DNA from 3 places in the Vibrio sp. EA2 genome. Region 2 is predicted to be linked to each of the others. Evidence: predicted binding sites of a transcription regulator. Region 2 holds the regulator's gene; each other region holds the start of a gene.
The links. The regulator PurR, encoded in region 2, represses purine synthesis genes. The targets are predictions, from matches to a motif close to TNANGNAAACGTTTNCNTNA.
Positions count from the first base shown of each region.

Region 1 (3,286 bases), on a different contig from region 2:
TTGACTTCCGTGCGACTCGTGAGCACTAATCGACGTTAATTAAAGTCCGCTACTCAGCGACTGGATTTTAAAACGCCCTTGGCTATAGACTTAGTCAAGGGCGTTTTTATATCGGCAGAAATGATTGATATTATGTGAGGATGAAAAATGAATTGGTTGAAAAGAGGCATTAAGCGCTACGACGACTGGTGTAAAGAAATGGGACTTACGCCGGATCAAAAACGCAGTTGTGTACCTTATCGAACAGATCCGGCTCATCAGAGTGAGGAGCAAAACGCAGCACCGAAATCCGCCGAGAGTAATAGAAAGTCACAAGATGAAGCTCTTTGATACGCACTGTCATTTTGATTTTGATGTGTTTCAGGATGACTTTGAGCACAACCTGACTCTTGCTCAAGAGCAAGGGGTGAGCAGAATCCTGATACCATCAGTCGGACCCTCAAACTGGTCACACATTCAAAGCTTAGCCAAGCGATATTCCCACTTATATTATGCGCTCGGGTTCCATCCGTATTTTCTGGAGCAGAGCTTTGATCAGCACTTTGCGGAACTGGAACTTTATCTAAAACAAAAAGCGCCACAGTGCGTTGCAATAGGCGAGTGCGGATTAGATTTTGCGATTGACGTCGATCCTCAGTTGCAACAAAAAGCACTTGAGCTACAGTTTGAGCTCGCCAGACGTTTTGACCTTCCTATCATCCTGCATAGCAGAAAAGCGCACAATCGGCTGATACAAATGGTTAAAGCGGCCAAGCTGCCTAAAGGTGGTGTCGTGCATGCTTTTGCTGGCAGCTATCAACAAGCGATGGAATGGGTCAGATTAGGTTTTTTCATCGGAGTAGGCGGGACAATCACTTACCCACGAGCCAAAAAAACTCGCGACGCCATTCAAAAATTAGCGCTTGAACATCTACTAATCGAAACAGACGCTCCAGATATGCCTATACTTGGATATCAGGGGCAGCCAAATCACCCAGCGAAACTCATTCATGTATTCAATACGCTCGTAGAGCTGCGTAGCGGAGAAAAGCAATCGATTGCGTCGCAACTGTGGAAAAATAGCAATTTTGCCTTCTCAATATGTGAATAGAATTCAAAGAAAGTGTTTAGATTCGAAAACGTTTTCCTTTTTATTGTGAGTTTTATCACAAAGATTGCTGAATCAATCATGAATCTTATGGGAAAGTGTGAGGGCGGCATTACTTTAATTGATGATGCATGAGTATAATTGCCCCGCTTTTATAGCTCCATTTTGTTACACGCCAATAAATAACTTATAAGGAAGTCATAAACTATGAGCCTGTTTATGAGCCTGGTTGGTATGGTAGTGCTTCTTGCCATTGCATTCGCATTCTCATCTAACCGCAAAGCTATCAACTTTAGAACTGTGGGTGGTGCATTCGCTATCCAATTCGCATTAGGTGCATTTGTTCTGTATGTACCTTGGGGCCGTGATCTACTGAACGGTTTCTCTAGTGGTGTATCTAACGTTATCAACTACGGTAACGATGGTTCATCATTCCTATTCGGTGGTCTTGTGTCTGACAAGATGTTCGAAGTATTCGGTGGCGGTGGTTTCGTCTTCGCATTCCGTGTTCTTCCTACACTGATCTTCTTCTCTGCTCTGATCTCAGTTCTATACTACATTGGCGTTATGCAATGGGTTATCAAGATTCTGGGTGGCGCATTACAAAAAGCGCTTGGCACTTCTCGTGCAGAATCAATGTCAGCAGCAGCTAACATTTTCGTAGGTCAAACTGAAGCACCTCTAGTCGTTCGTCCATTCGTTCCAAAAATGACTCAATCTGAGCTATTTGCGGTAATGTGTGGTGGCTTGGCTTCTGTTGCTGGTGGTGTACTCGCTGGTTACGCCTCTATGGGTGTGCCTCTGGAATACCTAGTTGCGGCATCATTCATGGCGGCACCTGGTGGTCTACTGTTCGCTAAAATTCTTTACCCTGAGACAGATCAGCCTCATGAAAGCATTGAAGAAGCAATGGACGGTGGCGACGACAAACCAGTAAACGTTATCGACGCAGCAGCGGGCGGTGCGGCTTCTGGTCTGCAACTTGCGCTAAACGTAGGTGCAATGCTAATCGCATTCGTTGGTTTGATTGCACTAATCAACGGTATGCTAGGTGGCATCGGCGGTTGGTTCGGTATGCCTGAGCTGACTCTAGAGCTAATCCTGGGTTACGCGTTCTCTCCACTGGCGTTCCTAATTGGTGTTCCATGGGATGAAGCGATCACCGCTGGTTCATTCATCGGTCAGAAAATCGTTGTGAACGAATTCGTGGCTTACTTGAACTTCACGCCTTACATCGGTGAAAACGCGCAAGTAATTGCTGCAACTGGTGAAGTAATGTCTGAGAAGACTACAGCTATCATCTCATTTGCACTGTGTGGTTTCGCGAACCTTTCTTCTATCGCGATCCTTCTAGGTGGTCTGGGTGGTCTAGCGCCAAGCCGTCGTCCAGATATCGCTCGCATGGGTATTAAGGCAGTACTTGCTGGTACGTTGTCTAACCTAATGGCTGCGACAATTGCAGGCTTCTGCTTAAGCCTTGCAGCTCTATAATTTAGAACGGGTTCTTAATATATAGACGCCACGTTAAATGATGCCCTGTAGCAAGAAATTGCTGCGGGGTTTTTTTCGTTTTCAGGACTGAAAATTTTTTAGTGCAGTTAAAGGTAACGAGTCTTATCTGGCGAGCTAGAGAATAGAAATCTGGAAATTTTGAGATACAAACCGTTTGCGTTCTATTTGGTGCTACAGTTTTGCGGTGAAACTCTATAATGTATTAATCACAGGATGGTGGTTAAGTTTGATACTTAATCACGTAATGAATACTACATAATCGATGGGCAAATGAATTGCCCAGTAAGACGCCGCAATCATAGATTGTTGTGCCATAGTCCAAACTGGTACTGTGCGGTGACAAGGATAGCAATTGGCATATGACACTTTCGCTGACTATGCCGAGTCTTCAGGGAACCAAGTCCGTTCATAAATAGACTACTGAGTCATTTTTTACACAATCTCAGCTCGTTGATTATAGTTAGAGGTGTGATGTAAGGCTGAGTAGTGAATTTTTTGAATATTGATCGGAGATAGAAATGAGCGATTTAAAAGCAGCAGCGCTACGTGCACTAAAACTTATGGATCTAACTACGCTGAATGATGATGACACTGATGCAAAAGTGATCTCACTGTGTCATGACGCGAAAACAGCAGTAGGTAACACGGCTGCAATCTGTATTTACCCTCGCTTTATTCCTATTGCTA
Region 1 is NZ_JAWLID010000003.1:131,551-134,836, forward strand. It holds gene prfC (peptide chain release factor 3) at 1-29, shown strand, start outside; gene RXX31_RS08570 (DUF5363 family protein) at 148-330, shown strand; gene RXX31_RS08575 (TatD family hydrolase) at 317-1,090, shown strand; gene RXX31_RS08580 (NupC/NupG family nucleoside CNT transporter) at 1,295-2,578, shown strand; gene deoC (deoxyribose-phosphate aldolase) at 3,118-3,286, shown strand, end outside.
Region 1: RXX31_RS08580 (NupC/NupG family nucleoside CNT transporter) is a predicted target of PurR. The motif match lies at 1,111-1,130, and genes of this name have one in related genera.

Region 2 (3,286 bases):
GCTAGTCGTAAATTTGGCAGATCTTTTAACCTGTCAGGTTTACTACTGGCTTGTTGCTTTTTTTCTAAATTGGCTTGTTCTAAAGACTTCTTCGCGACTTCTATCAAGCGTTCACTGGATTCCCATAAGTCGTTGGAAATCGCATAGTATTTAGTAACGACCGGAAAACCACGTTTTTTATAAACGTACGGTTTTAGTCCTTGCTTCTCGAAGTTAGATGAAGTTTGTTGGTCTGCTCGTATATGAAGTTGATCATTTACAACCAGTGCAAACATCGTTTCATCAGCGAAAAGTCCGAAGCCACCAAACATTGAGCGCGACTTGATCGTACCAAGTGCCTCAAATAGCTTCATAGAATCTTTGAGTATCGGTTTATCCATTATGTGTTATCTCGGTGTAATTAATATTACGCCACCAAAAGTCAGGTCCGAGAGAATAGCAAATACATGCAGGAACAATGTCATTATAGAGTAAACTCATTATACGCATATTTGCCATCGGTAACCCCGCTACCTTCCATTAGAAACATGGTTAAGGCCGGAAGCTTTGCGTCCCATCCTTTCGGATGGTTTGCCCTGTGCGTGACACGTAGAGAATACTTTTTATCTTGAATTAACATCACGTTTCAGAGATCAAAATGTGATGTTGCTTCAGTAAAACGCCCTTATATTATGGTTGTGGTTTCATAATTGAGATTGAAGACTGAGCACAGGTTGTAAGGCTATGTGAGGGAGCTCGTGTTTATACAAAACAGCAACTTATAAAATGTTTATTGATTGTAGTGAACACAAACGACGAAAAAAGATAATTTTTAACGTGAAAAATAAGCGCTCTGGCGAGCGCTTATTAGTAATTAATTGAGTTTTTTGACCGTATTTCGAATGACCAACTCTGGCTGCATTTCAAAAATGCGTTTCTCGTGCTCTTTGTCTTTAATACGTTCAAGTAGAATCTCAAAAGCATTTTTACCGACACGCCGCTTCGGTTGGTGGATCGTTGTCAGTGGTGGCGAGAAATACTCTGCCAACTCGATGTTGTCGTAACCGACGACAGATATCTCTTCTGGAATCTTGATACCATTTTGTTGTAAACGGCTCATCAAACCGAGCGCCATGGTGTCATTGAAACAGAATACGGCCGTTGGACGTTTTTCCATGGCAGTAATTTTGTCTGCGACCAAAACAGCGGTATCACATTCAAAGTTACCTTCAAGAATCCAGTCCTCGTTTACCGGTAAATTCGCTTCTGCCATGGCGCGGCGGAATCCAGCGATACGCTCTTGGCATGCGAGTTTCTCAAAGTGGCCACTCAAGCAAGCAATATCGGTATGACCATTATCAATCAGGTACTTAGTCGCGATATATCCACCTTCTTCTGAGTTGTCCATAATTTTATCGGCTTGGGAGCTCTCTGGGCCCCAATCCATAACAACTTTTGGGATATCAGAATGGCGATCGAGCATTTGTTTAAGTTCTTCGGTCAAGTCGGAACACATCACCAGAATGCCATCTACACGCTTTTCTGCGAGCATGCGGATGTAATCTCTTTGCTTTTCATAGATACCACCAGTGTTACACAGGATTAGTGTGTAGCCTTGTCGGTAACAGTAACTCTCTACACCATCGATGACTTCGGAGAAGAATAGGTTGGTAGATTGCGTTACCAACATACCGATAGTCCGAGTTGAGTTACATTTCAAGCTACGAGCTACCGCACTTGGTGCATAGTTAAGCTCATCAACAGCTTTCATTACTTTTTCTTGCGTTGCTTCTGCAACAAAACGCGTTTTGTTGATAACGTGCGAAACTGTTGTGGTAGAAACGCCGGCTAATCGAGCGACGTCTTTTATAGTGGCCATAAATGGTGTCCTGTATCGAGCTACTAATATACCGAGGGACTAAACCTTGTGCTGCGTGTCTTGTGTAAACTTAGCGCAACAAAATTAATGGCGCTGAGTATGTTTAGCAGTGGTTACTCCGAAGTCGGTAGAGGGTAAGTAGCAACAGCGGTTGATAAAGCAACTTTCTTCAACTGAGTGCAGAAAGGTCAACAACCTATTAAGAAAACACAAAAACCGCTTTATTTCAGCGGTTTACATAAAATCATATTTAATCGTTTGCGTTCACATTTTAGCCCTATGCGGGCAGGCTGGCAATAATTTCAGCAATGGTTTTGTGTCTCGGAAGTCACATTTTGATTGCTAAAAAGCGAGCGCTCGGAACAATTTTAATCGTTAACGAATAAAATATAGGGAACCTCATCGACAGGCTCCCTAAAATAGGCGGCAATTATTCACCAAGAAGGTAAGCGCTGTCCAGTTTACAAAATGCAATTAATAGTTGCGAGACACTGGCATAGAAGCCAAATTCATCCAGTTGCTGACATTTTTGTGCGAACTGTGGTAACCAGGACATGAGTTGGCCTTGGATGAATTCATTTTGTTTTAGGAAGGCTTCTTCCATGTGTTTTTCTTGTTCAAACTCATTAGAGCGAATGATCATATTACCTAAGAAGTCGAGCTCTACCGCTAAATGGTCGGCGGGTTCCTTCAGGCTGTCGTCAACTTGGACACCAAACTCCGCCATCAATCTTTCCATCTCTTCTGCTGGCTTGTCATTGAGCAAACCTGATTCGCCGATATACATCGAAGCGTAAGGAAGTGCGCCGTACTTTTCTGTCTTTAAGAACAGCTCACAAAAATCAGCAGCAAGCTCTAGTTGCGCATCTTCACGGTCTTGTAAGCGATTCAACGCGTCAACAAGGCGATCAATTGCGGGTTTGAGAGATTCATTTTCACCTAAGCCCGCCAAAAAGCTACGAATTTCGACACTATGGTAAGCCTCCAATTCTTTGGCTGTCAGTTCTTTAGCGAATAAGCTAGAAAACCACCAGTAGATCTCGGCGCGTTTTTCATTAAAAGCTTTCACTTCTTGCATTTTAGGCTCCTGAATGATGCTCTGTTTCTGGCACCACAAAATCAAATTCAGATGTCCCTTAAGTGTAATCAATTAAAATGAACAGCAGTAACTATAACTATGATGTTTTATAGAGAAATATGTCCATTTATTAACAGGGTTCAGTAAGCTTGTTTTGAATCAACAAAATCATTAAATCTTGCTTTTTAGCCCGCCCATGACTAGAAATGTTAATAGTTATGAATAGAATACATCTCGAATAATAAATGACAGAAAGTGGTGTAAATGAGCTATCACGTATTAGTCGTAGAAGATGATGTTGTAACTCGCAGTAAGCTGGCGGGTTATTTCCAAAATGAAGGGTACACAGT
Region 2 is NZ_JAWLID010000002.1:138,521-141,806, forward strand. It holds gene RXX31_RS04965 (TfoX/Sxy family DNA transformation protein) at 1-380, opposite strand, end outside; cyclic di-GMP riboswitch class I at 497-585, opposite strand; gene purR (HTH-type transcriptional repressor PurR) at 854-1,858, opposite strand; gene torD (molecular chaperone TorD) at 2,289-2,936, opposite strand; gene torR (two-component system response regulator TorR) at 3,201-3,286, shown strand, end outside.

Region 3 (3,286 bases), on a different contig from region 2:
ATCAACAACATGCGTGACATCGAAAATGATCGTGAGTGTGGTAAACGAACCGTTGCCGTGCGCTTGGGCCAACATAAGGCGAAGCAGTACCACTTCATCTTATTGGGCGGCGCCATTCTCGCTTTCGCCATTTACCTGCTTATTCAGGACAAACCGGTTTGGATCAGTCTGCCATTCTTGTTGAGCATTTATTTTGTCGCTCACCATGGTAAAGCCGTTTGGGATACCGAGAAGCCTGCACAGATCGCACCTATGATGCCAGTCATCGTAAAATGCTCGCTGGTTACCAACGTTTTATTTGCAACAATTGTGGTAGCTCAAACTCTGGTAAGTTAAAAAAGGATTGTCATTGCATTGACTTAATGCCCAGATATACTCAAAGACAACCAGTTTCTGTTTAGAAAGGTACGCTATGGAATACAATACCTCAGCACTCTGTGATATCTACCTCGATCAGGTAGATGTGGTTGAACCAATGTTCAGTAATTTTGGCGGTAGCGCTTCCTTTGCCGGACAAATCACCACCATCAAATGTTTTGAAGACAATTCTCTTATTCGCGAAACATTAGAGCAAGATGGTCTAGGACGCGTGTTGTTAGTTGACGGAGGTGGTTCCTTACGTAAAGCCCTTGTAGATGCAGAAATCGCCACCATCGCCGAAGAAAACGAGTGGGAAGGCATTGTCGTCTATGGCTGTGTCCGTGAAGTCGATGAGTTGGAAGATATGAGCCTTGGCATTCAGGCACTGGCTTCGATTCCTGTCGGCGCATCCAGCCAGGGTATTGGTGAGCTCGACGTGCCGGTGAACTTTGGCGGCGTTAGCTTTCTACCAGAAGACTACATTTACGCAGACAGCACTGGCATTATTCTGTCTCCAGAACCGCTCAATATCGACCTTGAGTTGGATGAGACGGAAGAAGAAGTTTTAGAGGTACTAGATCCTAGGGATTAGGTCCTAGGATCCTAAAAACCTAGGACCTTGGTTTATCCCATTCCCATAAAACTAAAACACCCGCTTATCGCGGGTGTTTTCAATTCTGAGCAGAAGATTGGGATTACTCCACTTCTTCCATTTTGCCAAGTAGTGCACGAATGCGCTCTTGCCATTGCGCGTGCTCTTGTTGAGCTTGCTGTGCTTTTTGCTCTAGCTCTTCGCGCTGAGTGCGCAGCTCGTTCGCTTCTGCTTCTAATTTTTCTTTATCACCTTTCAGTTCTTCCACTTCCATTTGAAGAAGAGTGATTGTGTCAACTGCAGTTTGAATTTTAGATTCTAATTGTGCTAATACTTCAAAAGACATCTTTGCCTACCTATGTTGTTCCGTTGGGATGATGCACGAGACAGGCGCGCACCTTACCTATATGAGGTTCATTCTACTCAGCGTTGCGACGAGAAACACTTACTATATTCGATATTTTGCATCATTCGGTTAAAAAACCGGCGCAATCTCACTAAATGCTGACTTTTCTGATCACCGAAGCATTTTTGAGCAAGATATTTGCCTCTCGCCACGAGAAAAACGCACTTAGTATTGATCAATTTCAACTTAACCAAAGTAAAAGCTCGGCAAAAACGCAAACGTTTCACTGCCGTTATGGTAAAATCGCCGCGCAAATTCTTCTTCCCTTTTGCTTATTTGGAGACATCATGAAACGTGATTTAGCAATGGCATTTTCCCGTGTTACTGAAGGTGCAGCACTGGCTGGTTACAAATGGCTTGGTCGCGGCGATAAAAACGCAGCGGACGGTGCAGCCGTTGAGGTTATGCGCACACTACTGAACAAAACAGAGATCAGCGGTGAAATTGTTATTGGCGAAGGTGAAATTGATGACGCACCGATGCTGTACATTGGTGAACAAGTAGGTATTGGTGGTGATGAAGTCGATATTGCAGTCGATCCTATCGAAGGCACACGCATGACCGCTATGGGCCAATCAAATGCTTTAGCCGTTCTCGCGGCTGGTGAAAAAGGTAGCTTCCTTAAAGCACCAGATATGTACATGGAAAAATTAGTGGTTGGCCCTGGAGCAAAAGGCGTAATCGATTTAGAAAAGCCATTAAAAGAAAACCTAGAAAACATCGCCAATGCGCTGAATAAAACTCTAGACACTTTAGTCGTGATCACGCTGGCTAAGCCTCGTCACGATAAAGTCATTGCAGAAATGCAGGCAATGGGCGTACGCGTATTCGCTGTGCCAGATGGTGACGTTGCCGCTTCAATCCTGACTTGTATGCCAGACAGCGAAGTGGACGTCATGTACTGCATTGGCGGTGCACCAGAAGGCGTAGTTTCTGCTGCGGTAATTCGTGCACTAGACGGTGACATGCATGGTCGACTACTTCCTCGCCATGAAGTGAAAGGTAATACAGAGGAAAACCGCATCTACGGCGCAGCAGAACTAAAACGCTGTGAAGAGATGGGTGTGAAAGCAAACGTCGTGTTGAAAATGGAAGACATGGCATGCAGCGACAACGTGGTTTTCTCTGCAACCGGCATTACCAAAGGTGATCTGTTAGAAGGTATTACTCGCCAGGGCAATATCGCGACAACAGAAACCCTGCTCATTCGTGGACGCTGCCGCACCATTCGCCGCATCAAGTCGATCCATTACTTAGAACGTAAAGACCAAGAAGTACGCGATATTATTTTATAAAAGATTAGGGCCTAGGGATTAGGATCCTAGGCCCTAGAACCTTCCTCCCCTAAGTCAACACTTTTCTTTATAAAACCTATCGCGCATAATATGTACTGACATATAAATGGTGGGAATATGAAGACCGTAGATAGGATATTGCAAATCGTTAAGCGTGACGGCTCTGTCACAGCAAAACAACTCTCTTCAGAGCTTGGAATGACAACCATGGGTGCGCGCCAGCACCTACAAGGCCTGGAAGACGATGGCATCCTGTCTATTTACGATGTAAAAGTCAAAGTCGGTCGCCCTACCAGGCACTGGGCTCTCACCCAAAAAGGCCATGAGCAGTTTGCGGATCGTCATGGTGAACTCACCGTGCAATTCATTGAAGCCGTCGAGCATATCTTTGGTAAAGATGGCCTGGAGAAAGTGACCTCTGAGCGCGAAAAACTCACGCTAGAAAGCTATCGCCAGCATCTAGAACAATGTGACACTCTGGAAAGCAAATTGAAAACACTCGTCTCACTGAGAGAGCAGGAAGGCTACATGGCTGAGCTTGAACAAGACGAGCACGGTTTTATCTTAATTGAGAACCACTGCCCTATATGCAAAGCCGCTACACGTTGCCCTAGTCTCTGCCAGTCAGAGTTA
Region 3 is NZ_JAWLID010000011.1:54,715-58,000, reverse strand. It holds gene RXX31_RS18805 (1,4-dihydroxy-2-naphthoate polyprenyltransferase) at 1-336, shown strand, start outside; gene rraA (ribonuclease E activity regulator RraA) at 413-952, shown strand; gene zapB (cell division protein ZapB) at 1,056-1,298, opposite strand; gene glpX (class II fructose-bisphosphatase) at 1,646-2,653, shown strand; gene RXX31_RS18785 (metalloregulator ArsR/SmtB family transcription factor) at 2,771-3,286, shown strand, end outside.
Region 3: glpX (class II fructose-bisphosphatase) is a predicted target of PurR. The motif match lies at 1,569-1,588, and genes of this name have one in related genera.